4 regions of the Pseudomonas sp. GW822-FHT04C11 genome follow, and region 4 is predicted to be linked to each of the others. Evidence: predicted binding sites of a transcription regulator. Region 4 holds the regulator's gene; each other region holds the start of a gene.

Region 1 (7,205 bases), on a different contig from region 4:
GCCAGGTTTACAGGCAGGTTCTGCAACCGGATGCAATGGACAGCGAGTTGCTTTGCTGGTTGCCAGCACCGGCAGCCACGTTGACGCCCAGGTTGCCACTGCCACCATTCACCGAACCGTTCAGGTTAGCAGTGTTGGTCACAGGGTTTGCCCAGCCAGTTGGGGTCAGCACTTGCCAGGACACGGTGTTGCTCAAGTCAAAGGCGCTGGACTCGCTGAAGCTTTGCGATTTATCTTTCGATTCACTGCCAGAAGCGGCGAACGATGCGCTGCCCGATGCGTCGCGCGATGCGCTGCTAGATGCGCTGCGCGATGCGCTGCTCGATGCGCTGTGCGATGCGCTGTTCGATGCGCTGCGCGATTTGTCGATCGATGCGGCGAGCGATGCGTCGATATCGGCGTCGAAAGTCGCACTCCTGCTGCTGGTGTGCCAGCCATTAGTCCTGCTAGAGCTAACGTCCACATCCACGTCCACATCCAGACTAGCTTTCAAAGCAGCATGCGAAGCAGCGGCGCTGGCGGCGGCGCTGGCATCGGCGCTGGCAGAGGCGCTGGCAGAGCTCGAAGCAGATTTCGTAGCTTCGTGCGTAGCAAAGGCGGTATCCAAGCGCTTGGTAAAGTCCGAAGCAGAGTGCGATTTGGATGCCTCGCTGAAAGACTGATGACCGCTGGCTGAGACGGTACGCGACAGCGTATCCAGGCGGTAGGTCCGATCGGCGTCGTTATCCACCCTCAGGCCTGGGCCTGATTGGTCGGCACTAGCGGTTGCAGTCGCGTGCTTGCCGCCAGACACAGCGATCGCCATGGTGTTTTTCTGTTGGTTAAGGTCGCCAGCAGCCATGTTGATGCCCATGTTGCCGCTGCCGCCGTTAGCCGAACCACTCATATTGGCGCTGTTGTTGGTGGATTGGTTGTAGACCTCGTTGTTGCTTTGGGTTTGCGTGACTTTGGCGGTTGCTACCACAGACCCGAAGACAAACGAGCCGTCACCGCTGGCGATGGCGGCAGCGTTGTCTTGTTGGTTGCCGTCGCCTGCTGCAACGTTGACACCCACGTTACCGGAGGCGCCCGTGGCCGAATTGGTCATGTTGGCAGTGTTTTTAGTCCCTTCATTGCTGATGTAGTTGCCAGTGCTGGTTTGTTTGTCCGTGGCGTTGGCAGTGGCGCCGGCATTGGTGGTGTCTTTTGGATTTACGTGATGACGATGATGATGCTCGTCATCACGCTGGCCAGCTTGTACAGCAATAGCCATTACCGCAGCGATTGCGAAAACCAGAGGCTTGAGTGCCATTGAGGGTTTCATGCTGATTCTCCGTACTTTATTTTTAGGTTAAGTGTTGTTTTTACCTTTTGGGTCAATCCGCGACCCGTACGCTCAGGGTGTTGGCCGTTCGGTTTCCCACCCCGGCGCTCTGATTCAACTGGATCACCCCACGGCTACCGGTGAAGGCCTGGTCGCTGGCAGCGACCTGGCGATGGCCAGGAGTAGGATCCGTTGAATCGGAGCTGTTGAGCAGCGCCACGTTCTGTTGCTTGAGGACGCTGTCGTCGATACTTTGCGGCGTAGCACTGATGCTTATCCGCAGGGCGTTGGCTTGCTGATTGCTGGCGCCCGAACTCTGGTTGACCCCCAGTACGCCATTGCCGTTACTGAAGGCGTTGCCTTTAATGGCTGACTGGGCATCGATCCTGGGATCGACCTGAGTACGCAACCGTTGGCGAATCTGTGTGGTGGCGCTGGCGTCGGTGTCAATGGCGATGGCTCGGGCGTTGGCCTGTTGTTGCTGATCGCCGGCAGCCTGGTTGACCGAGAAGTTGCCCTGGTACTGACTGCCGGAGTTGTCGATGGTGGCCGTATCGATGACAGGCGGTTGGGCAAAGGTCGGCGCACTGCAAAACATGGCCAGAATCAGCAGAGTGCGATTCATTTCATTGTCCCCCCGATAACATTCAGACTGCCCAGGCCTTGCTGGATGGTGCCGTCGATCCTGTTGGCAATACCGTTGCCGGAGCCCGCGGAATGTCCTGCGGACAAACCGGGCAACTGTGTCTGACCATTGATGTTGCCGCTCAGCGTGCCGGTGGCTTGAGTGATCGTGCCGGCGATGCTTGCACCGCTGCTGATGCCGGAAATGTCACTGTCCGACAGTTCATTGGTTGCACTGATGACTTGTTTGGACGGGTTGGCATTGACGGTCAGGGGGGTGGGGTCGGGAACCATGGGGCGGCGAGTCGCGTTACGCGTTTGAACTTCCCGCTGGATGACGATGATTCCATCGGCGGCCCGGACAGGCAGACTGATGACAGAGCTGAACGCACATCCGATCAGCAGGAGGCGGATAAAGCCTTTATCGATTGTCTCCACGTCGGCACTCCCTCGTCTTTTGTGCGCTGGCCTTGGTCAGCGTTGTGAAGGAGAGAGCAGAAGCCGTGCCGATTTTTATTTGTTGATTTAATTCAATGGGTTACGTGGTATTTCAGGCGGGGAGATGTATGAGCTGTATCAACCGTGAGACGGTACCGGCCATCGCGAGCCGCTCCTATCTGGCGAAAAGCTCTAAATCAAGTGTTTGCGGGCGAGTGTACCAATGACTTAACAATCAGCATGACAAGGGTATAAGGACCGTTAACAGGCCTGTTACACGGCACTGGAGTGTTTCAAGAACGGACATGTGCTCCCTCAAATGCAGGTGCTTTCACGGCGTGAGCAATTGCTCCACGGCAGCAAAGGCCTGACGACGGCGCTCGGCCCAATCGCCATTGATGACTTGCAGTCTTTGCTGGTGTTGTTCCAGCCAGGCTTTTGTTGCGCGGAAGAACGCCAGGCGCTGGTTCAGATCCGGTTGGCAGCGCTGGCCATCATCCGTCCAGTCAACCGATTCGGGAGACAGCAGCAAGTGCAGGTCGTACTGCCTGGCCAGCAAAACGTCTTCGATCCAGGCGGGGCATTCGCCAAACAGGGTTTGGCTCCACAACACATTGCTTAACAGGTGCGTGTCGAGAATCAGCAGCGCGGGTCGCTGGGCTCGGGCGTTGTCTTCCCAGGCCATTTGACCACGAGCTATCTGCGGGATATCGGCAAGGCAGGTATCACGAGGGTTCTGCTCAATGAAGTAACGAACGAATTCACCCACCAGCAACCCACCAAAGTGGCGTTGAAGCTCTGCCGATAACCAGCTTTTGCCACTGGACTCCGGGCCGGTGAGTACCAGGACCTTCATGCGCGCAACGCCGGATCGGCCTGCCATTCGCGCCAGCCTTGCACGGCGATCAGCGTAAACAGACCATAGAGCGCAGCCGTCAGGTACAAGCCCTTGTAGATAAACAGCCCGACGAAAATCACATCGACGGCAATCCACAGCGGCCAGCATTGCAGGCGCTTTTGCGCCATCCACAGTTGCGCCACCAGACTGAAACCGGTCAATGCTGCGTCCAGCCAGGGTTGCGCGGCGTCGGTCCAATGAGCCATGGCCGCGCCCAGCAGCAAGCTGCCGACGGCACCGACGGCCAATCCTGCCCACATCGAGCGGCCATCCAGTTGCGTAACTTGCCGGCCATGTTGCGCTTCGCCGGCACGGGTCCACTGCCACCAGCCGTAGAGCTGCAAGCCGGCGTAAATCACCTGCAGCAGCATGTCCGAATACAGCTTCACCTCGAAGAAGATCCAGCTATAGAGCAGCACCATGACCAGTCCGATCGGCCAGCACCAAGGGTTCTGTTTGACCGTCAACCAGACGGCAATCACGCCGAGTGCGGCGGCAAACAGTTCAAGCCCGGACATGAAGGATCCTTGGTGAAGTTGAAAAGGGCGCCGATTGTAACGCAGGTGGGGATTGTGGCGAGGGGGGCTTGCCCGAAGCCGGTCAGTTAAGACGCTCCCACATGGGCAGTGTTTCAGCGCAAGGTTCGTCTACACCCGAAACTGCTTGAGCAGGCCATTCAACTGCTCACTGAGTTCTTTCAAATGCACGCTTGCGACGCTCGACTGCTCAGCGGCCAAGGCGGTGCTGTGGGACAACCCCGCGGCCTGGGTGACGTTCTGGTTGATGTCCTCGACCACATGCGCCTGTTGCAGGGTTGCGCTGGCAATCGAGGCGTTCAGGCCGTTGAGATTATTCAGGGCCTGGCCGATCGCGTTCAGGCTGGCACCCGCCAATCCGGCCTGTTCAATGGTCAGTTGCGAGGCGCGGCTGCTGTCGCCGATCACTTTGACTGCCGCCTCGGAATGGCTCTGCAAGCGCTCGATCATCGACTGGATTTCGGCCGTGGACTTTTGCGTGCGCTGTGCCAGCAGCCGGACTTCATCGGCCACCACGGCGAAGCCCCGTCCTTGCTCACCGGCACGTGCCGCTTCAATGGCCGCATTGAGCGCCAGCAGATTGGTCTGTTCGGCGATCGAACGAATCACTTCGAGCACGCTGCCGATCTGTGTGCTTTCCGTGGCCAGGGTGCGGATCACCTCAACGGCTTGATCGATGGTGCTCGACAGTTGATCGATCTGCTGCAAGCTCCCATCGATGTTTACTTGCCCCTGTTGAGCCTGCGCTTGCGCATCGCGCATTTCGCTGGCGGCGTGTTCGGCATTCCTGGCCACGTCCTGCACGCCATAGGTCACTTCATTGATCGCGGTCGCCACCAGTTCCATTTGTTGGGACTGTTGCTGGCTGCGCGCCTGGGCCTGGGCCGCATCGTTGCCCAAGTCGCTGGATGACTGCCCCAGGGCACTGGCGGACAGCTGCAATTGAGTGATGACCCGGCGCAGTTTTTCCGTGAAGGCGTTGAAATGCTGCGCCAATTCGGTCACTTCGTCCTGACCATGGGTATCAAGGCTACGGGTCAGGTCGCTTTCACCGCTGGCGATATTGGCCATGGCGTGCACGGTTTCCTGGAGTGGGCGCACGATACTGCGCGCAATCAGGATCACCAGCAGTGCCATAAGGACAGCAATGGCAAGCCCGACAAGCGATGTCTGCCACATTTGTGCGTAAAACTCGGCCTGCATGTCATCGATGTACACACCCGAACCAATGACCCAGCCCCAGGGTTCGAAGAGTTTCACGTAGGAGGTTTTCTGGACCGGTGTACTGGCACCCGGCTTTGGCCAGCGATAGTCAACCATACCGGCGCCCTTGGCCTTGGCGATGACCACCATCTCGTTGAACAGCGCGAAGCCGTCCGGATCCTTGATCGTGGAAAGGTTCTGGCCTTCAAGTTTCGGATTGGTCGGGTGCATGACCATCACGGGTGTCAGGTCGTTGATCCAGAAGTAGTCGTTCTGGTCGTAGCGCAATCCGCGCACCACGCTCAATGCCTGTTTCTGCGCCGCTTCGCGGGTCAGGGTGCCGGTGGTTTCCAGGTCGTGGTAGTAGGCCAGAATGCCGCTGGCCGTCTGCACCACATGCTGGGTTTTCTGGGCCTTGGCCTGATAAAGGTCATCGTGGATCTGCTTGAGCATCAGCACACCCAACGTCAACAGCATCAGCACAGCCACAATCAGGATGAGCCACAGACGGCGGCTGATCGACACACTGCGCAAGCTATTCATAACCGTGTTACTCCTGGTTTTTTCTTGTTCTTGTCATAAACGACCGCCAGCATTCAGGCACGCTTTTGCTGTTGAGCCAACCCTACTCAAGTCCAATTACGGCGCAGCGTAATTCAGGCATGTCTGATAGGATTTCGGCCGCGTCAGCAAAAACCTGAAGTTGCGCTGATTTTTTACGGGGTTTTACGGCTTCGCGTGGGGATCGTGCGAATTGTCATTCGGTGACGCTGATCGCAGTGGACGCTTGAATTTGATTAACGAGGCATGCCTTGGAGGCATGGTTTCATTGGGGGATTGATGGATTTTTGGACCGCCGTTCAGGCTTTGATTCTTGGCGTTGTAGAGGGACTGACAGAGTTTTTGCCCATTTCCAGTACCGGGCACCAGATTATCGTCGCGGATTTGCTTAACTTCGGTGGCGAGCGCGAGAAGGCATTCAACATCATCATCCAGCTCGGTGCGATCCTGGCCGTGGTCTGGGAGTTTCGCCGCAAGATCCTCGACGTGGTGACCGGGTTGCCAACGCAGCGCAATGCTCAACGGTTTACCGTCAACCTGTTGATCGCTTTCATGCCGGCCGTGGTGCTGGGGGTGATCTTCGCCAATATGATCCACAAATACCTGTTCAACCCGATCACCGTGGCGACGGCGCTGGTGGTGGGCGGGGTCGTCATGTTGTGGGCTGAGCGTCGCGAGCACAGCGTGCACGCCGAAACTGTCGACGAGATCACCTGGAAAGACGCCCTGAAGGTCGGTTTTGCCCAGTGCCTGGCAATGATTCCCGGCACTTCGCGCTCCGGTTCGACGATCATCGGCGGCTTGTTGTTTGGCCTGTCGCGGAAAACCGCCACCGAGTTTTCGTTCTTCCTGGCCATGCCGACCATGGTCGGCGCTGCGGTGTACTCCGGCTACAAGTATCGCGACCTGTTTCAGGCGGCTGACCTCCCGGTGTTCGCCATCGGCTTCGTCACTGCGTTTATATTCGCGATGATCGCGGTCAAGGGCTTGCTCAAGTTCATCGCCAGCCACAGCTACGCTGCGTTTGCCTGGTACCGGATCGTGTTCGGCTTGTTGATCCTGGCGACCTGGCAGTTCGGTTGGGTCGACTGGGCGGCGGCTACATCATGATTGAGCCACGCAATGGGCGCGGGATTCAAAACCCGCGCCTCAAAGGCCTGGTGTTCCTGGCGCTGTGCGCTTTGCCGGCATTTGGCTCGATGCTTCTCTGGTGGCGCGGGATTTCGCTGATTCCGCTCGCGGCCTATGTGATTGTCAGCCTGCTGGCGTTCTGCTTGTACTGGAGCGACAAGCGCAAGGCTCGGGCAGACAACTGGCGTACACCGGAAAACGTGCTGCACGCAATCGAACTGGCCGGTGGCTGGCCGGGCGCCTTGCTTGCCCAGCAAGTGTTTCGGCACAAAACCCGCAAAGTGTCTTATCAACTGGTGTTCTGGATCATCGTGCTGTTGCACGAGGTGTTCTGGATCGACCAGTTGTTTCTTGGCGCCGGCCTGTTCAGGCTCTTCTAAATCAATAACCCGACCTGCACGCGCTTGGGCAACTTGCTCACCACCAGTTGGTGAGAACGTTGCAGCAAGCCTTGCAGCTCATCGGCGCCAAGTGGGTAGGGCGTTTGCATGATGATCCACTGCGCCCTTGC
Region 2 (7,205 bases), on a different contig from region 4:
CAGCAGCCCCGACACTGAAGGCTGCTGAGTGCTCACTGGCGCACCGACAGACAATAAAAAGCCGCGATCATCGCGGCTTTTTATTGGGTCACTGCCTAGGCGGCTCAGCCGGTTTGGCCGGGTCGCCGGCTTTCGGTGCCGGAGCGTCGAACAGGTTCAAGCGTTCCCGAAGCTCATGTGCCGGCAGGGGTTCCTTGTCCGCCGGCAAGGCGTTCGGATCGGCAGGGACGGCCGGCACTTCACCCGGAGCGCCCTGCCCCGGTGTCGGTGTTGGTGCCGGTTCCGCGCCTTGTTCACCCTCGATGGCGCGCTGGGCCTTCTTGGTCAGCACGACGATGTCGATGCGGCGGTTGACCGGATTGAGCGGATTTTTGCGATCGAACAACGTCGACGAAGCGTAACCCACCACCCGCGCCACTTGCTGTTCCGGATAGCTGCCCGCGACCAGCGCCCGGCGAGCGGCGTTGGCACGATTGGCCGAAAGCTCCCAGTTGCCGAATTCACCGGTGCCCGCATAAGGCTTGGCGTCGGTGTGGCCACCGATGCTGATCTTGTTCGGCACTGCTTTGATGGTGTCAGCCATGGCCAGCAGAATATCTTCGAAGTACGGTTTCAAGCGCGCACTGCCGGAGTCGAACATTGGCCGATTTTCGGAATCGATGATCTGGATGCGCAAGCCATCCGGGGTGATTTCGAAAAGAATCTGATCCTTGAACTTCTGCAGCTGCGGGTTTTCTTCGACCTTGTTCTGCAGCTCTTGCAGCAACAGTTCCAGACGCTCGTGCTCGACCTGTTCGGCCATGCCTTCGACCTGCTCGGTATCGACGGTGACCTTGTCCGGTTGCGGCTGCGACTTGACCTCGGGGTTGAGAGTCTTGTCCGGCGCCAGCACCGGCGTGCCGCCCAGGTCGATAATGAACGGCGTACCGCTTTCAGAGAAGCCGATCGGGTCCTTGAAGTAACCGGCAATGGCGATCTTCTGTTCCGGTGTGGCGGTGGATAGCAGCCACAGCACCAGGAAGAACGCCATCATTGCCGTCGCAAAGTCAGCGAAGGCGATTTTCCACGCGCCCCCGTGATGCCCGCCAGCAATGCGCTTGACGCGCTTGATGATTATCGGCTGATTATTTTCCATGTTAAGTGCTCTGTCTCACAAATACTGTTCCTTTCTGGCGGTGCCTGTTGTCGCCATACGGCGTTGCCGCTCTTCGCCATAGCGGGCTATGACTCGTCGCGGCGCCTTGTCTGGCAACAACAGACACTCGCCAAAAAAGGAACGTATTTACAAGACAAAGCACTAACGACCGCGAACCGCTTGTTCCAGCTCAGCGAAGCTCGGACGGTGTGCCGGGTACAGAACCTTGCGCCCGAACTCCACCGCCAGCGATGGCGGCATGCCGGAAGCTGAAGCCACCAGCGAAGCCTTGATGGCTTCGTAGATATTCAGCTCTTCCTTGGCATCGTGAGCCAGGGAGTGCGCCAGCGGGCCAAAGAAACCGTAGGCCGCGAGAATACCGAAGAAGGTACCGACCAGTGCGGCACCTACGTGCAGACCGATGGACTTCTGATCGCCCTCACCCAGCGAGGCCATGGTCACCACGATACCGAGTACCGCCGCAACGATACCGAAGCCGGGCATGGCATCGGCGATACCGTTGACCGCGTGGGATGGGTGCTCGAGGTCTTCCTTGAGGCTGAACAGTTCCATGTCGAACAGGCCCTCAAGCTCATGCGGCGCCATGTTGCCGGACGACATGATGCGCAAGTAATCGCAGATGAACGCGGTCATGCGGTCGTCTTTGAGAACCGCCGGGTACTTGGCAAAAATCGGGCTGGCAGCGGCGTCTTCAATATCGCCTTCAATGGCCATCATACCTTCGCGACGGCTCTTGTTGAGTATCTCGTAGATCAGACCCAGCACCTCCAGGTAGAAGGTGTGATTGAAACGCGAACTGAACATGCCCAAGGATTTCTTGAGCACGTGCATCGTCATGTGACCGGGGTTGGCCTGAAGGAATGCACCCAGCGCCGCACCGCCGATGATCATCACCTCGAAAGGCTGAATCAGGGCGGCAATCTTGCCGTGGGAAAGCACGTATCCGCCGAGCACGCTCGCGAATACGACGATGATGCCGATAATTTTAGCCATAGGTAGAAGGTACTTACTTAAGTCGGGTTCAAGGTCATATTCGGAAGTTAAAAAATCTCTTCTTCTACTTATCGGCAAAACTGCGCCAGACTATAGCCAGTTAAGGCGAAAAGCTAATTTGGCCCGCTCCGGGCGTGTTTAATGCAGACGATGATCGCGCCCAACCATGGCTAATGAAACGACCGTTCCAACTGCTAGACCGACCACACTCGAAGGCTGGGTCAAGCTGCTCGATGGCGTAACCTTGCCCGTGCCGCGAGCCAGCCATGATCGCGTCTGCAAGGCTATCGCCGACAATCGCAGCTCGTTGCGCGATATTGCCGAACTGATGCAAGGCAGCCCGGCCCTGGCCCTCAGCGTCATCCGCGAAGCCAATCGCCACACCCACGGCAGCATGAGCGAGCCCAGCGAGAACCTGGAAGTGGCGATCAACCGCCTAGGTCTCAAGCGCACCGAAGAACTGCTCGCGCGCCTGCCCGCCCTGCCCGAGAACGAAATCCCGCCGGCCCTGCGCCAACTTCAATTGATCAGCCTGCACGCGACCCAACAGGCCAACGGTTTTTTTGCCAGTCGCCTGGCGCGGCTCTGGCAGGACATCCACTGGGGTAGCCTGCTGTTCCTCTCGCCGTTCTGGCCACTGGCCCTGACCTTCCCGCAACTGCTGGAAGACTGGGAACTGCGGGTCCTGCACAAGCGCGAGCCAGCACGCAAGGTCGAAAAAGAATTGTTCGGCGTACGCCTGCTGGAACTCGGCCAGGCACTGGTGGAAGTCTGGCGCCTGCCCATCTGGGTAGGACAAGGCTATCGATTGCTGCTGGATGAACAACGCGAGCTGGCGAAAGTCGTGCATATCGCCCGCGACGCCGAACACCCGTTGCGCCAGCAAAACCGCCTTGATGACGACCCGACGCTGCGCCGCTGGCTCAACCAACCGGCCAACACGGTATTGCTGGCCAACGGTCTGGCGTTATCGGCACAGCAAGCCTGGAGCAGCCCTCACTGCCTGCGCTGGCAGTTTCTGACCAGCCTCTACCTGCAAATGCCGATGGACGAGGTCCAGCAGCAACTGCACCAGCAAGCCGCACTCAGCGCCCGCAACCATGCCATGCCGGACCTTTGGCATCCCGCCGGGGCATTGCTCTGGCCGTGGGACGAGCGACGCCTTCATCGCGGCCAGCTTCCGGCGCCCGCCCCCACCGCCGAAGACCTGACAAAGTGGCGCAAGCAATGCGCAGAACTGCTGGCGGAGCCGAGCCGCTTTACCAATGCCATGCACCTGACCACCTTCGCCCGGGACGCGCTGGCTGCCTGCGGCATGCGTCGGGTGATGATTCTGATGGCTGATCGCACGCACAGCCAATTGCGCGTGCACCAGATTCACGGCCTGCCTAAAGAAGCCGCGATGCTGAACTTTGTGGTCAGCCAGAGCACCGTGCTGCAACGCTTGCTCTCGCAACAGGCTCAGGTGCGGCTGACGCCAGTCAACAACGCACAGTTTTCAGCCTTGCTGCCTGCCAGCCTGCGCGCACTGTTCGGTGGCGAGCACCTGCTGCTGCGCTCACTGGTCAACAATGGCCGGGTGATCATGTTGGTCGTGGCGGACCAGGGCGGCGGTCCATTTTCGGAAATCACCGTGCAAGCCTTCGGCAAAACCGCACAGTGCATCGAAAAAGCCCTGCACAGCTTTAGCCACCGCTAGGGCCTGTCATCAATTATTTCCTGTGCCGCGTTGTCGCCTGAAAGCGGGCCAGGCAAGGCGCAGTCCGCAGATAAGGGTCGTTTCCTTGCCAAGGACTGCAACGCAGTCTGACCCGCTTTCAGGCACAACCCGAAGGGCCGGGCCTGCTGTGGCGCAGGGCAGCGTTGCTCGGAGCTTATTTGGAATGACCAAACCGCGCTCCTCGCGCCTTGCCCTGCACCACAGCAGACCCGGCGCGGCACAGGAAATAATTGATGACAGGCCCTCATAGCCGTTGCGCTACAATCCTTCCCTTTGTGCTCTGGAGACCTCACATGTCTGACTTCTCTGGCTTGTCGCTGGTCATCGAGCCGAGCGACCTGCTCGCCCGTCTCGATGCTCGCGAACTGATTCTGGTCGACCTGACCAGCAGCGCCCGCTACGCCGAAGGCCATATTCCCGGCGCGCGCTTCGTCGACCCCAAACGGACTCAACTGGGTCATCCGCCGGCACCGGGCCTGTTGCCGCCACAGGCTGCACTTGAAGCCCTGTTCGGCGAACTGGGACATAACCCGGACGCGGTCTACGTGGTCTACGACGATGAAGGCGGCGGTTGGGCCGGACGCTTCATCTGGTTGCTGGATGTCATCGGCCACAGCAACTACCACTATGTGGACGGCGGCCTGCTGGCCTGGCTGGCGGAAGGCTTGCCGGTTTCAACCGAGGTTCCAGCGGCTGTCGGCGGCCCGGTTGCACTGACCTTGCACGACGAGCCCACCGCTACCCGCGAATACCTGCAAAGCCGTCTTGGCGCCGCCGACCTGGCAATCTGGGACGCACGCGGGCCGCTGGAATATTCCGGCGAGAAAGTCCTCGCCGCCAAGGGCGGACACATCCCTGGCGCAGTCAATTTCGAATGGACCGCCGGCATGGACAAGGCGCGCAACCTGCGTATCCGCACCGACATGCCACAGATCCTCGAACAACTCGGGATCAGCAAAGACAAAGAAGTGATTACCCACTGCCAGACCCACCATCGCTCTGGCTTCACCTATCTGGTGGCCAAGGCGCTCGGTTATCCGCGGGTCAAAGGCTACGCCGGCTCCTGGGGCGAATGGGGCAACCACCCCGACACGCCTGTTGAGATTCAAGGTTCTTAAGGACAGTTAATGAAAAAGCGTTTGTTTATCCTCAGCCAGTACCTGCTGCCTCATCACCTGCTCTCGCGTCTGGCCGGCTGCATCGCCGAATGCCGCGTGCGCTGGTTCAAGAACGCCTTCACCGCCTGGTTCGCCAAGCGTTATCAGGTGGACATGTCGCAAGCGCTGGTCGAGGACCTGACCGCTTACGAACACTTCAACGCGTTCTTCACCCGCGCACTGAAAGATGGCGCCCGCCCGCTGGACCAGACCCCGGGCGCAATCCTCAGCCCGGCTGACGGTGCCGTCAGCCAGCTCGGCCCGATCGAGCATGGTCGAGTGTTCCAGGCCAAGGGCCACAGTTTCAGCGTGCTGGAATTGCTCGGCGGTGATACGGCAAACGCTGCGCCGTTCATGGGCGGCGATTTCGCCACTATTTACCTGTCGCCCAAAGACTACCATCGCGTACACATGCCGCTGGCTGGCACCCTGCGCGAAATGGTCTACATTCCGGGCCGGATCTTCTCGGTCAACCAGATCACCGCGGAAAACGTTCCAGAGTTGTTCGCCCGTAACGAGCGCGTCGCGTGCATCTTCGACACCGAGCGCGGGCCAATGGCTGTGGTATTGGTCGGTGCGATGATCGTCGCTTCGATCGAAACCGTCTGGGCCGGGCTGGTAACGCCACCCAAGCGCGAACTGAAAACCTTCCGCTACGACGAAGCTGCCCGCGCGCCGATTCACCTGGAAAAAGGCGCCGAGCTGGGTCGCTTCAAACTGGGTTCGACGGCGGTTGTGCTATTTGGCCCGAATCAAGTGAAGTGGGCTGAAGAGCTGGCGGCTGGCTCGCCAGTGATGATGGGCCAAGGCATGGGCACTCCAAAGGCATAACCAAAGGCCTGCGATCTTTTGACACCTGCGAGATCGCGAAGATCAAAAGATCGCAGCCTGCGGCAGCTCCTGCGCACAGAAAAAACGCCGCTATTTGCGGCGTTTTTTTTGGCACTTGATTCGGTTCAGAGCTGACCGTCGCGGTCTCTGAAGCCCAGCAGATACAGCACGCCATCCAGCCCCAGGGTCGAAATCGCCTGCTTGGCCGACTGTTTGACCAGCGGCTTGGCACGGAACGCCACGCCCAGACCTGCAATTGCCAGCATCGGCAAATCGTTGGCACCGTCGCCGACGGCAATGGTCTGCTCCAGACGCAAGCCTTCCTTGTGCGCCAGCTCACGCAGCAAATCGGCTTTGCGCTGTGCATCGACGATTGGCTCGACAGCCACACCGGTCACTTTGCCGTCGACCACTTCCAGTTCATTGGCGAACACATAGTCGATGCCCAGCTTGGCTTGCAGCTGTTTGGCAAAGTAAGTGAAACCGCCCGACAGAATGGCCGTCTTGTAGCCCAGGCGCTTGAGTTCGGCGAACAAGGTTTCAGCGCCTTCGGTCAGGCGCAGGGAGGCCCCGATCGAGTCCAGCACGCTGACGTCCAGCCCTTTGAGCAAGGCCAGGCGCTCCTTGAAACTGGCGCGGAAATCCAGTTCGCCGGCCATCGCCCGCTCGGTGATTTCCGACACCTTCTCGCCCACCCCGGCAGCCTTGGCCAGCTCGTCGATAACTTCGGCTTCGATCAGTGTCGAATCCATGTCGAATACCGCCAGACGACGATTGCGACGGAACAGCGAATCTTCCTGGAAGGCGATATCGACGTTCAGCTCCTGGGCCACGCTGAGGAACTCGGCACGCAGGGCCTGCGGATCGGCCGCTTCGCCACGCACGGAAAACTCAATGCAGCCCTTGCCCTTGTCAGCTGGAGTGTCCAGTGGCATACGTCCGGACAGACGGTCGATGTGATCGATGTTCAGCCCGTATTTGGCAGTGATCGAACTCACGCGCTGCAACTGCTCGGCCGTCACTTTGCGGGTCAGCAAGGTCACAATGTGGCGTTTCTTGCCTTGAGCGCCGACCCACAGCTGGTAATCCTCTTCGGAGACCGGCGTGAAACGCACCTGTTGCCCCAGCTCGTAGGCCTTGAACAGGATGTCCTTGAGCACCGACGAACCCTGTTCGGTGTCGGGAATTTCAACCAGGATGCCGAACGACAACGTGTCGTGGATCACCGCCTGACCGATGTCGAGAATGTTCACACCACCCTGGGCCAGTACACCGGTAATGGCCGCAGTCAGACCCGGACGGTCGACTCCCGTGATGTTTATCAGGACGATTTCGCGCAAGGCGCACC
Region 3 (7,205 bases), on a different contig from region 4:
CACCCGGCTGGGTCGTGAACTGTTGCGGCGGGCGAGCCGACTCGGCCTCAAGAGCGTCTCGATCAAGCAGGTCACCCATCATCTCTACACTCAGCAAATGGCGCAAAAACTCGGTTTCAAAAACATCGGGCTGCTTCCCGACTATGTTCCCTCGCCCTTTGGTGAGTCCCATGAGGAAAGTGTTGTCATTGGCTATCAAATGGTTAAAGGGCATGCACGTCCGTTACCGCAACTGGAATGGCCGGCGGCCTGTGCAACCTTCATGAGGCAACTGTCTGCGTCATTCGGCACCCGAAACGACACGCCATCACAACACTCTTTGCCAATGCAGATCAGCCAGCACCATGAGCGAGTGGAAGTCGTGCTTTATCAGTTGGACAAGAGCGTGCAGTTGCAGCTCCAGCAGCTACCCGCGCACTGGATGATCTCGATCAAGCTTGATCTGTCGCAGCATTCTCCACAGAACATGCGTCGCCTCTGCGCCATCGATTTCGTATTTACCGGGTTGATGCCTGCGCCCGCGGCATCTGGCTGGTATGCATTGTTTCATCGTGGTGCAAAACTGCGGCCTGTGAATTTCTACTGTCCACACATGCAGCAATTGCACGACACCTTACTCCACCGGCAGCCAGAGTCGCCTCACCGTCAGTTACCTGAGTATCCGCGCAGCAGCCCGTTGCCCGGCTGAGCGCAAAGCTGCACCAGCCAGTCGACAAACACCCGCACCCGCAGAGACAACTGGCGGTGCGGAGGATAGAGCGCCGTCAGGGGTAACCCTGGCGGCGGCAGATGCTCTAACACCTCGCACAACGTTCCCTCGCGCAATTGCCGTGCAACGTGATAGTACGGCGTCTGGACCAGGCCATAACCCGCTTCACAAGAGGCCAGATAACCATCTGCGCTGTTGACCGCCACCTGTTTGGGCAGGTTCACCGGGTGCACGTGTCCGTCTATGTCAAATTCCAGGCCGAAACGCCTGCCGGTGGTGCTGGAGAAATACTCGACCATCTGGTGCCCCGCCAGATCTTCCAGGCAGTGCGGCGTACCCTGGCGTCGCAAGTAGTCGGGGCTGGCGCAGGTGACCTGATCGAGCATCGCCAGCGGTCGCGCTACCAGCGAATCATCCAGAGACGAGCCGCCGCGCAGCACACAATCGACGCCCTCGCGAATCAGGTCGACCGGGCGATCGTTCAAGCCGATTTCCAACTCGATCAGCGGGTAACGCCGGGTAAATTCCGGCAAGGCCGGGATCACCAGCAAACGCCCGATGCCGGCAGGCATGTCGATACGCAAAAGCCCGCGTGGATTTTGCCGAGAGCTGGAAAACGCTGCCTCTGTCTCGTCCAGATCAGCCAGCAATCGCACGCAGCGCTGATAATACGCCGCGCCATCGGCGGTTGGACTGACGTGCCGTGTGGTGCGCTGCAACAGTTGCACGCCCAAATGCGCCTCAAGCTGCTTGATCAGGATGGTTACCGAAGCCCTGGGCATTTGCAGGCTGTCCGCGGCCTTGGCAAATCCTTCCAGCTCGACAATGCGAGTGAATACTCGCATAGCATTAAAACGGTCCATTGCTCTTGGTTACCTGCGGATTATATAGAAATTACAAACAGTGATAGCGTTTTTAGCCGGTTTATCTTGTTTTTGTCGAGCGCAACAATGGGGCCACATCAAAAAGGAGCGACACCATGCACACTCGTCAATTGGGCAAAAACGGCCCTGAGGTTTCTGCGATCGGTCTGGGCTGCATGGGCATGACCGACTTCTACACCACGGGCGGCGATACGTCCGAGGCATTGGCAACATTGCATCGTGCCATGGAGTTGGGCGTCAACTTGCTCGACACCGCCGACATGTATGGCCCGCACACCAACGAAGCGCTGATTGGCAAAGCGATTGCAGGCAAGCGCGACCAGGTGTTCCTGGCCAGTAAATTCGGCATCGTGCGTGATCCGTCCAACCCCACTGCACGCGGAGTCGATGGCCGACCGGAGTACATCCGTGCTGCCATCGACGGCACGCTGAAACGTCTGGGCGTGGACACTCTGGATTTGTATTACCAGCATCGCGTCGATCCGGAGGTGGCCATCGAAGAGACCGTGGGCGCCATGGCCGAACTGGTCCAGGCCGGTAAAGTGCGCTACCTCGGCTTGAGCGAAGCCTCGGCGATAACCCTTGAACGAGCGCATAAGGTTCACCCGATCAGCGCGCTGCAAAGTGAATACTCGCTGTGGAGCCGCGATCAGGAGCACAACGATTGCCTGGCCACCTGTCAGCGCCTGGGGATTGCCTTTGTGCCGTACAGCCCGCTCGGCCGAGGCTTTCTGACCGGCGCCCTGAAAAGTCCCGACGATTTTGCAGCGGACGATTACCGGCGCTTCAGCCCGCGCTTTCAGGGCGAAAACTTCAACAGGAATTTGCAGTTGGTCCAACAGGTGCAAACGCTGGCAGCAGAAAAAGGTGTGACCGCAGGGCAACTGGCGTTGGCCTGGGTACTCGCGCAAGGCGATTACCTGATCCCCATTCCGGGTACCAAGCAACGCAAGTATCTGGAGGAGAATGTCGCCGCGCTGGACGTTGTATTAAGCCCGGAAGACTTGTCGGCGCTGGAGGCGATTTTTCCGGATGACGCGGTGCTCGGGGCGCGTTACCCGCAAGCCGTCATGCAGATGCTCGATCGATAACACTGAGCGTCGCAGGCCCGTTCATGCCGTGTATGACGGGCCTGTTGCACTTGAAGATCAGGCTTTGCCAGTGACCCCCTTGGTGTTCGGAACGGCGGGGCCATTACCCATGCCATACGTCTTCAGGTTCTGCAGTACGTAAATCGCCTTCTTGTACTCGGGAATCAGGTGGTTGGCGTACTTGTTGCCTTTGAGGTTGTTGCTCTGGATGTTATCCAGCTGCGTGGCGAAGTACTCCAGCGCATTGAATTTTTCATCCAGGTTTTTCGGCACCCCAAAGCGATCGAACTTGTCGCCGGCGTTGAGCAGCGTCAGGGCCGTCACATCGCTGATCAAACCGCGATCGCGCAAAAAGGCGCTGATGTTTCCGAGCTGTTTGACCGTGACGGTCTCGGGGTCGAATCCCTTGAAATTCTTGTAGAGCTTCTGCTCGTTCATTTTCGCGGTGTTCAGCGCCAATGGATCATTGCCCACCAGTGCGAGCATCTGCTTGACCTTGACGTTCTGCGGTACGGGTTTACTGCCACTCGTCCCGCCCTCGCGAATCAGTAATCCGGCCTTGCTGGTCCAGCCTCCGACATAACCGATGGTCATGAGAGTGCTCCTGTGCGCGGCGTGAGCCAGACCGGGAGCAGCCCCGAAGCGCGGAGACGTCCTTGTAAGGTGACCATAAAAAGTCCTTGTTCAACTGACGAATTGGTACGCGAGTATCAATTCGTCAGCGTCCCTTGGACTACAAATATTTCAGCTTTTTACAATTCTTGTACATTTCGGATACAAATCACCAAACCCTTGAATTCATTGACTTGAAACAATTGTTTAACAATCAGACCGTCAATGAATCAGGCTTGAAAACCACGAAAGAAACCAAGTCGCCAGCCCAAAATGAAACCGCACATGGCTCATGTCGATGACCAACCGGTCGTCCGTAAAAACCATTTTTTGGGACCATGGTACTAAAGTCTGCCTGCCGCGGGCCGATAGCTGCTAAACGCCGCAATAAATCAACAAGAGCGCTTAGCACAAGGACCGGTTCAATGCCCGCATTCCGTACCATTCAAGCCCGTTACACGCTGTTTCTGGTGCTGTTCATCCTGTTGTTGTTCGCCTTGACGGTGGCGGGCATCAGCCAGTTGGTCGCGCCGAAACTTCGGCACACGGAAGAACAGGTCGCACTGAACCGCATCGCCGAAGTGGCCGAACAGATCCAGGGCGAACTGAACAAGGTTCAAGCGCAACAACGCAGCATCACCCAAACCATTCCCCTGCTCGACAGCGCAACCATCGACACTGTATTGCCTGGCCTGGTGGACCAGTACGGTGAACTGAAAGTGTTTGGTGGCGGGATCTGGCCGTTGCCTGGCCAGCGCGAAGCCGGACGCAACAAATTCAGTACCTTCTGGCACCGGGATGCGTCGGGCAAACTGGCCGTCAACACCTTCTGGAACAGCGACGCGGCACCCAACTATTACGATCAGCCCTGGTACAAGGGCGGCATGCAGACACCTCGCGGTCAATGCGCCTGGGCCGCGGCCTATAAGGACGACGCCAGCGCCGAACCGCGCACCAACTGCGCCATGGCGATAGCGCGCAATAGCGTGCCGTACGGAGTCGCGACCATTGACGTCACTCTGGGCTTCTTCAATGACCTGGTCGCGCGCAAGGAAAAAGACTTGGGTGCCGAAATGTTGATCGTCGAGGCCGACGGCAAGATCATCAGCAACAGCTCGCGCATCAGTGCTCCGATTGTCCTGAAAAACATCAGTGAACTGGCAAGCAACTCGCCTTTTGCCGCGCAGATCAAAACCGCGCTTGAGCGCCGTGATGCTTCGCTGCAACGCGTCGAGTTCGACAATCAAGGCGTGGCGAACACTTTCTTCATGCGTCCGATCGAAGGCACACCGTGGTTCCTTGCCACCGCCCTGCCGACCCACCTGATCACCGCTCAACGCGACGATGTCTTGAGCACCTTGAGCCTGTTGCAGATCCCGATGGTTTTGCTGCTGGTGCTGCTGCAAATCTATGCAATCCGCCAACTGATCCAGCGCATGAAAGCCTTGAAAGCCAACATCGACGCGCTGTCCACCGGCGACGCCGACCTGACCCGGCGCATCACCATTCGCGCCGAGGATGAACTGGGCGCGATCGGCCATTCGGTCAACACCTTTATCGCCTACCTGCAAAACATGATCGGCGAAGTCACCCAGGCCACGGGCGCCATGGCCTCAAGCCTGGAAAACCTGCAACAGACCTCGGCGCATACCAACCAGATACTGCAGCGTCATGCCTCGGAGACCGACCAGACCGTCACCGCCATCACCGAGATGAGTTCGACCGCCGACAGCGTCGCCGAGAACGCCGCACAAACCGCCGCGTTTACCCAGCGCGCCAACGAACACGCCGACCGCTCGCGGGTGGTGGTGGGCGAAGCCTCAAGCAGCGTGAGCGCATTGATCGGCGAAGTGGCCAGTGCCACCCACAAAGTCGAAAGCATGCAGCAGGACGCCCAGCGCATCACCGAAATCCTCGGGGTGATCGGCGCCATTGCCGGGCAAACCAACCTGCTGGCACTCAACGCCGCGATTGAGGCCGCGCGAGCCGGTGAACAAGGTCGAGGCTTTGCCGTGGTCGCCGATGAAGTCCGCGCCCTCGCCGCCCGCACCCAGGCCAGCACCTCGGAGATCAACGAGATGCTCAGCCGTTTGACCCAGGGTGTCAGCTCTTCGGTGGCGGCGATGGAAAACACCCAGGCCAGCTGTCAGTCCGCTGCCGATGCGACAGCGCGCGTCAACGCCGGGCTGGACGAAATGGCCGGCTCGGTCAGCCACATCAACAGCCTCAGCACCCAGATCGCCACGGCCGCCGAACAACAGAGCGCGGTGACCGAGGAGATCAACCGCAGCATGGTGCAAATCCGCCATATGGTCGAAGAGCTGGTGCAAAGCGGTCACGCCACCGACCTCAACACGCGCCAGCTGCTGGACGCCAATAGCCGGGTCAGTTCGATCATGGGGCGCTTCAAGGTCAAGTGACCCCGTGAATGCGGCCCGCGCGTTTCGCGTGGGCATAACCTTCAAGGGATATCCATGAATAACTTTGAAACATAAGCACTCTTTTTCATCGGCGAAAACGGTCAAAATGCGCGGCGTGAAATGATCAACGAGAGATAACCGATGAAAACCACGCTGCGTCTGGCCGCCCTTGGCGCCCTGTTCATCAGCTCCCTGGCCCAGGCCGCCGAGCTGATTCCGATTGATGTCCACCGCGATGCCAATTGCGGTTGCTGCAAAAAGTGGATCGCGCACCTTGAAGCCAATGGCTTCAAGGTCAACGATCACGTTGAAACCAACATGAGCGAAGTCAAGCAGCGCCTCGGCGTCCCGCCGCGACTGGCGTCGTGCCACACCGCGGTGATCAACGGCAAATTCGTCGAAGGCCATGTCCCCGCCGAACAGGTACTGGCGTTGAGTCAATCCGACCTGCTTGGCGCGGCTGCGCCGGGTATGCCCATGGGCTCGCCAGGCATGGAAATGGACGGCATGGCCGATGCTTATCAGGTCATTGGGTTGACTAAAAATGGCACCGATAAAGTGATCGCCGACTACCCGGCCCGGTAATGCTCGCTGGCTATCTCGGGCTGTTCATCGCGGCATTCGGTGCCGCGACGTTGTTACCGTTGCAGTCCGAGGCCGTGCTGGTGGGATTGCTGCTCAACGGCAAGCATGGATTGTGGTGGCTGCTCGCCGTCGCCACGCTCGGCAACGTGCTGGGTTCGTTGCTGAACTGGTGGCTGGGACGCAGCGTCGAGCGCTTCAGGGAGCGTCGCTGGTTTCCGGTCAGCCCTGCTCATCTGGAAAAAGCCCGCACTCACTATCAACGTTATGGCCATTGGTCACTGCTGCTGAGCTGGGTGCCGATCATTGGCGACCCGCTGACACTGGTGGCCGGCGTGATGCGAGAACCCGTGGGGCGTTTTTTGCTGATCGTGACCTTCGCCAAAGGCGCGCGTTATGGTGTGCTGGCGCTGGCGACACTGGGCTGGATGCCTTGAGCCCCTGGTGCTGCCACGTTGTTAATGTCGCCATAATCGCGACGTTACAGCCTCAGCCAACGGTTAAATCCACGTCCCCCCCTTTGAAGAGACAATGCTCATGACTGTGCAGATTGCGGTGATCGATGACTGGCAGGGCGTAGCCCGTCATGTGGTGGATTGGTCGGTGCTGGACGGTATCGGCAAAGTCAGCTTTTTGCATGACTACCCTGCCGACCACGCCACACTGAGCGACCGATTGCAGTCCTTCGAGGTGATTTGCGTGATGCGCGAGCGCACGCTGTTCGACGAAGCACTCCTGCGTAGCCTGCCCAAACTCAAATTGCTGGTCACCGGAGGCATGCGCAATGCCGCCATCGACCTCAAGGCCGCCGCGGCGTTGGGGATTCAGGTTTGCGGGACCGACAGCTACAAACAGGCGGCGCCCGAATTGACCTGGACACTGATCATGGCCCTGACCCGCAATCTGC
Region 4 (7,205 bases):
CGCTCACCCTTGCGCAGGATGTCGAACACGTTCTCGGCGATGTGACAGCACTCCACCAGCTCATTGAGCTGGAGGAAGCCGGCGCCCCCTTTTACAGTGTGAAAACCGCGAAAAATTGCATTGAGCAAATCCGCATCATCGGGTCGGCTTTCCAGCTCGACCAGCTGTTCGGACAGTTGCTCTAGAATCTCGCCGGCCTCAACCAGGAAATCCTGAAGGATCTCTTCATCGGCGCCGAAGCTCATTAAGGGGGTGCTCCTAAAGGTCTAAAAACCTAAAAAACCTAAAATCCAAGACTGGATAGCAAATCGTCCACATCGTCCTGACCGGACACAACGTCTTCTCTTTTATCGGCATGAATCTGCGGACCTTCACCCTGAGAGAGATGTTTTTGCGGATCTTTTTCAGCCAGCATCGCTTCATGGTCATGTTCGATGCCCGCAAAGCGGTCTACCTGACTGGCCATGAGCACGAGCTTGAGCAGGTTGCTTTCGACTTCGGTGACCAGTTGAGTCACGCGCTTGATCACCTGACCGGTTAGATCCTGGTAATCCTGAGCCAGCAGAATATCGTTGAGGTTGCCCGAGACGACCTGGCTCTCCTCGACGCTACGCGTCAGGAAACCGTCGACACGCCGGGCCAGTTCGCGGAACTCTTCGGCACCGACTTCGCGGCGCATGAAACGCCCCCAGTCGGCGCTCAAGGCCTGGGCGTCAGTGCTCAGGCCATTGACCAGCGGAGTACTGTTCTCGACCAGATCCATGGTCCGGTTCGCGGCCGCTTCGGTCAGCTTGACCACATAGGACAGGCGCTCGGTGGCGTCTGTGATCTGTGAGACTTCCTCGGCTTGCGGCATGTTCGGGTCAATCTGAAAATTGACGATCGCGCTATGCAGCTCGCGAGTGAGCTTGCCCACCTCCTGGTACAGGCCGCGGTCACGGGTCTGATTGAGCTCATGGATCAGTTGCACAGCGTCACCGAACCTGCCCTTTTCAAGGCTTTCGACCAGTTCGTGAGCGTGTTTTTTCAGGGTCGATTCGAAATCGCCCTGTGAAGATTCTCTTTGCTCCATAGCTCCCCCCGTGGCGCAGTGGCTCCGCGCATCAACCGATGCGTTCGAATATTTTTTCGATCTTCTCTTTCAACGCCTGGGCCGTGAAGGGTTTGACCACATAGCCGTTTACACCGGCTTGAGCGGCTTCGATGATCTGCTCGCGCTTGGCTTCGGCAGTGACCATCAGCACCGGCAGGTGCTTGAGCTTTTCATCGGCGCGCACGTGGCGCAGCAAATCGATACCGGTCATGCCAGGCATGTTCCAGTCCGTTACCAGAAAGTCGATGCTCCCGCTGTTGAGGACGGGAATGGCGGTAATACCGTCGTCCGCCTCGACCGTGTTAGTGAACCCAAGGTCACGCAACAGGTTTTTTATGATCCGCCGCATCGTTGAGAAGTCATCAACGATGAGGATTTTCATGTTCTTGTCCAATTCGACCTCCAAGCAGTCTTAAACGCGTTCAGCACCTGAACACGCCATTCAATCAATTCGGCAGAGCACTCGACGACTGTCTGGAGCACAACGGATGAAGACCGGCACAGCGTTACGCCCTGCCTGTTTCGTTCGCAGTGTCCCCACACTGCTGTCAGCGCGCTCGCCACTCCCCCAAACGCCCCCGCAAACGGGCCGCGCACTGGCTGTGTAACTGGCTGACCCGCGATTCACTGACCCCCAGGACCTCACCGATTTCCTTGAGATTCAGCTCTTCGTCGTAGTACAGCGCCAACACCAGTCGCTCACGCTCCGGCAAATTGGCAATCGCATCCGCCAGTGCTGCCTGGAAGCGTTCATCTTCCAGGTCGCGCGACGGTTCGAGATGAGCACTCGCGCCATCCTCGTGCAGCCCTTCATGCTCGCCGTCCTGCAACAGATCGTCGAAGCTGAACAGGCGACTGCCCAAGGTGTCATTCAAAATCCCGTAATAATCGTCGAGACTCAATTGGAGTTCGGCCGCAACCTCGTGATCTTTAGCGTCACGCCCGGTTTTAGCTTCAATTGAGCGAATCGCGTCACTCACCATCCGGGTATTGCGGTGGACCGAGCGTGGCGCCCAGTCACCCTTGCGGACTTCATCGAGCATCGCGCCACGGATACGGATCCCCGCGTACGTCTCGAAACTCGCACCTTTGCTCGCGTCATATTTGGTCGACACTTCAAGCAAACCGATCATGCCTGCCTGGATCAGGTCCTCGACCTGAACACTGGCCGGCAAGCGCGCCAACAGGTGATAGGCAATACGTTTTACCAGTGGCGCGTAACGCTCGATCAGTTCGTACTGCGCGTCACGCGCCGACTTCTTGTACAGGTTGTAACCGCTGGCTGTCATAGAACCGGACCCGCAGTTTGCTGCACCAGACGCTCGACGAAAAATTCCAGGTGCCCACGCGGGTTGGCAGGCAGCGGCCAGGTATCGACTTTCTGCGCGATGGCCTTGAATGCCAGCGCACACTTGGAACGAGGAAACGCTTCATACACGGCGCGCTGCTTCTGCACCGCCTTACGCACGCATTCGTCGTAAGGCACCGCACCGACGTATTGTAAGGCGACGTCGAGGAAGCGATCCGTGACCTTGGTCAACTTGGCGAACAGATTTCGCCCTTCCTGCGGGCTTTGCGCCATATTGGCCAGCACGCGGAAGCGGTTCATGCCGTAATCGCGGTTGAGCAGTTTGATCAGCGCGTAGGCGTCAGTGATCGACGTCGGCTCGTCGCACACCACCAGCAATACTTCCTGGGCTGCGCGAACAAAACTGACGACCGACTCACCAATACCCGCCGCCGTGTCGATCACCAATACGTCGAGGTTATCGCCGATGTCGCTGAATGCCTGAATCAGGCCAGCATGCTGGGCCGGGCTCAGGTGAACCATGCTCTGGGTACCGGACGCTGCTGGAACAATGCGAATTCCGCCCGGCCCCTGAAGTAATACATCGCGCAGTTCACAGCGGCCTTCGATGACGTCGGCCAGCGTACGCTTGGGCGTGAGCCCCAGCAGGACGTCGACGTTCGCCAGCCCCAGATCGGCGTCCAGCAGCATGACGCGCCGGCCGAGCTCAGCAAGAGCCAGGGACAAGTTCACTGACACATTAGTCTTCCCGACGCCACCTTTGCCGCCGGTCACTGCGATCACCTGTACGGGATGCATGCTGCCCATGTTCGTTCTTTACCTTGTCTTGCTTAGACGCGGACTACATGACTGGCTGCGCGCTCACTTGTGAACAATGCATGGCAGGCCATCGATGTAGATACAAATCTATTCATTATTACCTCAGCCGACACGCTTGGCCGGGCTGTGGTAGAGGTCAGCGAACATATCAGCCATGGCTTCTTCGCTGGGTTCTTCCTGCATCTGCACGCTAACGGCGCGACTGACCAACTGATGCCGGCGCGGTAAATGTAGATCATCCGGGATCCGTGGCCCGTCGGTCAGATAAGCGACAGGTAATTCGTGGCTGATTGCCAGGCTCAACACCTCGCCCAGGCTCGCTGTTTCATCCAGTTTAGTCAGAATGCAGCCTGCTAGCCCGCACCGCTTGTAACTGTGATAAGCGGCAGTCAGCACCTGCTTTTGGCTGGTAGTGGCCAGCACCAGATAATTCTTCGACTTGATCCCGCGACCGGCCAGGCTTTCCAGCTGCATGCGCAACGCCGGATCACTGGCTTGCAGGCCGGCGGTGTCGATCAACACCACACGCTTGCGTAACAGCGGATCAAGGGCTTGCGCCAGGGACTGGCCCGGGTCGACGTGAGTCACCGAGACATTGAGGATACGCCCCAGGGTCTTGAGCTGTTCCTGGGCACCAATACGGAAGCTGTCCATGCTCACCAGCGCGATGTTCTGCGCGCCGTACTTGAGCACGTAACGTGCGGCCAGCTTGGCCAGCGTGGTGGTTTTGCCCATGCCGGCAGGGCCGACCATGGCGATCACGCCACCTTCTTCCAGTGGTTCGATCTCGGGAGTCACGATCATCCGCGCCAGGTGCGCCAACAGCATGCGCCAGGCCTGGCGGGGTTCTTCAATGTCAGTAATCAGTTCCAGCAGATCGCGCGACAACGGACCGGACAGGCCAATGCGTTGCAGGCGGCGCCACAGGTTGGCTTGCTGCGGGCGACTGCCTTGCAACTGATTCCAGGCCAGCGAACCCAACTGCACTTCGAGCAGTTCGCGCAGGCCATTGAGTTCGAAACGCATCGAGTCGAAAGCCCGCGGATCAACCCCGGCAGAATGCACAGGCGCTGAAGCAGGACGCGGCCGCTCAGCAAAGGTCGGCTCGATCAACGGTTCCGCAGCGGTCAGCGGCAGGCCGGCAAACAACTGGCGATTGGTGCTGGCGCTCGCATCAGCTTCGCCGTCGCCACGCAGGCTCAATTCGGCCTGAGCCGTGACGATCCGCGACTGGGTCTTGCGCAACTCGTCTTCGAGTTCAATGTTCGGTACACGCGGGGCCAGCGCCGACAGCTTGTAATCCAGGGCCGCCGTCAGCTCGACACCACCGGCGATCCGGCGATTACCGATAATGGCCGCATCAGCGCCCAGCTCATCGCGAACCAGCTTCATGGCCTGACGCATATCGGCGGCGAAAAAACGCTTAACTTGCATAAACCACTACCTCAGCCGTTGGGCCCTACTGTCGCAACGATGGTCACTTGCTTGTTGTCAGGGATTTCCTGATACGCCAACACATGCAACCCCGGCACTGCCAAACGTCCGAACCGCGAGAGCATCGCGCGTACCGGACCTGCTACCAGCAGAATCACCGGTTGACCTTGCATTTCCTGACGCTGCGCGGCGTCGATCAACGAACGTTGCAGCTTCTCTGCCATGCTTGGCTCCAGCAAAACGCCCTCTTCCGAGCCTTGTCCTGCCTTCTGAAGACTATTGAGCAATATTTGTTCCAACCTTGGTTCCAAGGTGATCACAGGCAGCTCGGACTCAGTGCCTACAATGCTTTGGACGATAGCGCGCGATACGCCGACGCGAACGGCCGCCACCAGAGCGGCAGTATCTTGACTCTTGGCGGCATTGTTCGCGATGGCTTCGGCAATGCTGCGAATGTCGCGAACCGGAACCTGTTCGGCCAACAAGGCCTGCAGTACTTTGAGCAACTGCGACAGCGAAACGACGCCCGGCACCAGCTCCTCGGCCAGTTTTGGCGAGCTTTTAGCCAGCAATTGCATGAGCTGCTGAACTTCTTCGTGGCCGATCAGCTCGCTGGAATGCTTGTACAAAATCTGGTTGAGGTGAGTCGCCACCACCGTACTGGCATCGACCACTGTATACCCCAGGGATTGTGCCTGCGGACGTTGACTGATTTCGATCCAGACCGCTTCCAGGCCAAAGGCCGGATCTTTGGCGGTGATGCCATTGAGCGTGCCATAGACCTGCCCGGGATTGATCGCCAGTTCGCGGTCCGGATAAATCTCCGCCTCGGCGAGGATCACCCCCATCAGGGTCAGGCGGTAGGCACTCGGCGCCAGATCGAGGTTGTCGCGAATGTGCACGGTCGGCATCAGGAAGCCCAGATCCTGGGAAAGCTTCTTGCGCACGCCCTTGATCCGCGCCAGCAACTGACCACCCTGGTTGCGATCCACCAGCGGGATCAGCCGGTAGCCGACTTCCAGACCAATCATGTCGATCGGGGTCACGTCATCCCAGCCCAGCTCTTTGGTTTCCATGGCCCGTGCGGGCGACGGCAGCAGGTCCTGCTGACGCTTGACCTCTTCCAGAGCCTGAACCTTGACGATGTTGTGTTTTTTCCAGAACAGATACGCGCCGCCCGCTGCGACGGCGGCCATGCTGAGAAAGGAGAAGTGCGGCATGCCTGGCACCAGGCCCATGACTGCCATCAAACCGGCAGCTACCGCCAGCGCCTTGGGCGACGCGAACATTTGCCGATTGATCTGCTTGCCCATGTCTTCCGAACCGGAAGCACGGGTCACCATGATCGCCGCCGCGGTGGACAGCAGCAGTGATGGCAATTGCGCCACCAAACCGTCACCGATGGTCAACAATGCGTAGACCTTGCCGGCATCGCCGAAGCTCATGCCATGCTGGAAGATCCCGACCGCCATGCCGCCAATCAGGTTGATGAACAGAATCAGCAGACCGGCGATGGCGTCACCGCGCACGAACTTGCTGGCACCGTCCATCGAACCGTAGAACTCGGCCTCCTGGGCCACCTCCATACGGCGCAGTTTGGCTGCGGGCTGGTCGATCAGGCCGGCGTTCAGGTCGGCGTCGATGGCCATCTGCTTGCCCGGCATCGCATCCAGGGTAAAACGCGCACTGACCTCGGAAATCCGCCCGGCACCTTTGGTCACCACGACGAAGTTGATGATCATCAAAATCGCGAAGACCACGATACCGACCACGTAGTTACCGCCAATCACCACCTCGCCGAAGGCCTGAATCACCTTGCCGGCGGCGGCATGGCCGTCCTGACCGTGGAGCATCACCACCCGGGTCGAGGCCACGTTCAATGCCAGTCGCAACAACGTGGCGACCAGCAGAATGGTCGGAAACACCGCGAAATCCAGCGGCCGCAAGGCGTAGACGCAGACCAGCAGCACGACAATCGACAGCGCAATGTTGAAGGTGAAGAACACGTCGAGCAGGAACGGCGGGACCGGCAACATCATCATCGCCAGCATGACCAACAGCAACAGCGGCACACCCAGATTGCCTCGACTGAGGTCTGCCAGGTTGCTGCGGGCACTGTTGATTAACTGAGAGCGATCCACCGGTATTCCCCGTTCCTTGAAGCAAACTTTTGACGCCTGAAGCGGGCGCAGAGCGGGTACTGCAAGAAGCTTTCCAACTTTTGCAGGGGGCTTGAAACAGCGGGGTTTATCGGGAGTTTTTCAGCGACCGGACAGACGCCATCGCGGGCAAGCCTTGCTCCTACAGATCACTCACATCCGTAGGAGCAAGACTTGCCCGCGAAGAGACCGGATATTCAACGCCCATCCCAAGAATTCAGCCACAAACCTGGAAAACACCGGGATTTGTCCGACAGGCTTTCAAGGTTGCCCCTCGGAAGTGGCATCACTAGTCTTTGGTGGTCACTGCCAAATCAGCGACCGGGACTGGAAACCCGATTGAGTAAACGAGGCCGCTCTAACCAGTAAACGAGAACCTCGCCATGAACAA

What was found. The regulator FliA, encoded in region 4, starts transcription of late flagellar genes. The targets are predictions, from matches to a motif close to CTAAAGTTTNNNNNNNNNNNGCCGNTAA.
Region 1: a site for FliA is predicted at 5,677-5,704, ahead of AC1RJ3_RS15115 (methyl-accepting chemotaxis protein). Genes of this name have one in related genera too.
Region 2: a site for FliA is predicted at 2,218-2,245, ahead of motA (flagellar motor stator protein MotA). Genes of this name have one in related genera too.
Region 3: a site for FliA is predicted at 3,641-3,668, ahead of AC1RJ3_RS19075 (methyl-accepting chemotaxis protein). Genes of this name have one in related genera too.

What each region holds. Positions count from the first base shown of each region.
Region 1 covers NZ_JBXAMS010000008.1:61,944-69,148, forward strand. Annotated here, with positions in the region: gene fapC (amyloid-like fimbrin subunit FapC) at 8-1,303, opposite strand; gene fapB (fibril amyloid subunit FapB) at 1,356-1,928, opposite strand; gene fapA (functional amyloid chaperone FapA) at 1,925-2,365, opposite strand; gene AC1RJ3_RS15105 (AAA family ATPase) at 2,697-3,221, opposite strand; gene pnuC (nicotinamide riboside transporter PnuC) at 3,218-3,781, opposite strand; gene AC1RJ3_RS15115 (methyl-accepting chemotaxis protein) at 3,911-5,545, opposite strand; gene AC1RJ3_RS15120 (undecaprenyl-diphosphate phosphatase) at 5,843-6,673, shown strand; gene AC1RJ3_RS15125 (DUF1294 domain-containing protein) at 6,670-7,074, shown strand; gene AC1RJ3_RS15130 (MmcQ/YjbR family DNA-binding protein) at 7,071-7,205, opposite strand, start outside.
Region 2 covers NZ_JBXAMS010000001.1:272,547-279,751, reverse strand. Annotated here, with positions in the region: gene motB (flagellar motor protein MotB) at 89-1,135, opposite strand; gene motA (flagellar motor stator protein MotA) at 1,298-2,149, opposite strand; gene AC1RJ3_RS01230 (HDOD domain-containing protein) at 2,316-3,848, shown strand; gene rhdA (thiosulfate sulfurtransferase) at 4,163-4,987, shown strand; gene asd (archaetidylserine decarboxylase) at 4,997-5,857, shown strand; gene serB (phosphoserine phosphatase SerB) at 5,983-7,197, opposite strand.
Region 3 covers NZ_JBXAMS010000011.1:157,387-164,591, forward strand. Annotated here, with positions in the region: gene AC1RJ3_RS19055 (GNAT family N-acetyltransferase) at 1-688, shown strand, start outside; gene AC1RJ3_RS19060 (LysR family transcriptional regulator) at 646-1,572, opposite strand; gene AC1RJ3_RS19065 (aldo/keto reductase) at 1,689-2,684, shown strand; gene AC1RJ3_RS19070 (hypothetical protein) at 2,742-3,278, opposite strand; gene AC1RJ3_RS19075 (methyl-accepting chemotaxis protein) at 3,722-5,716, shown strand; gene AC1RJ3_RS19080 (DUF411 domain-containing protein) at 5,858-6,301, shown strand; gene AC1RJ3_RS19085 (YqaA family protein) at 6,301-6,735, shown strand; gene AC1RJ3_RS19090 (D-2-hydroxyacid dehydrogenase family protein) at 6,836-7,205, shown strand, end outside.
Region 4 covers NZ_JBXAMS010000012.1:95,722-102,926, reverse strand. Annotated here, with positions in the region: gene AC1RJ3_RS19660 (chemotaxis protein CheA) at 1-245, opposite strand, end outside; gene AC1RJ3_RS19655 (protein phosphatase CheZ) at 284-1,072, opposite strand; gene AC1RJ3_RS19650 (chemotaxis response regulator CheY) at 1,104-1,475, opposite strand; gene fliA (RNA polymerase sigma factor FliA) at 1,642-2,382, opposite strand; gene fleN (flagellar synthesis regulator FleN) at 2,379-3,209, opposite strand; gene flhF (flagellar biosynthesis GTPase FlhF) at 3,324-4,655, opposite strand; gene flhA (flagellar biosynthesis protein FlhA) at 4,667-6,796, opposite strand.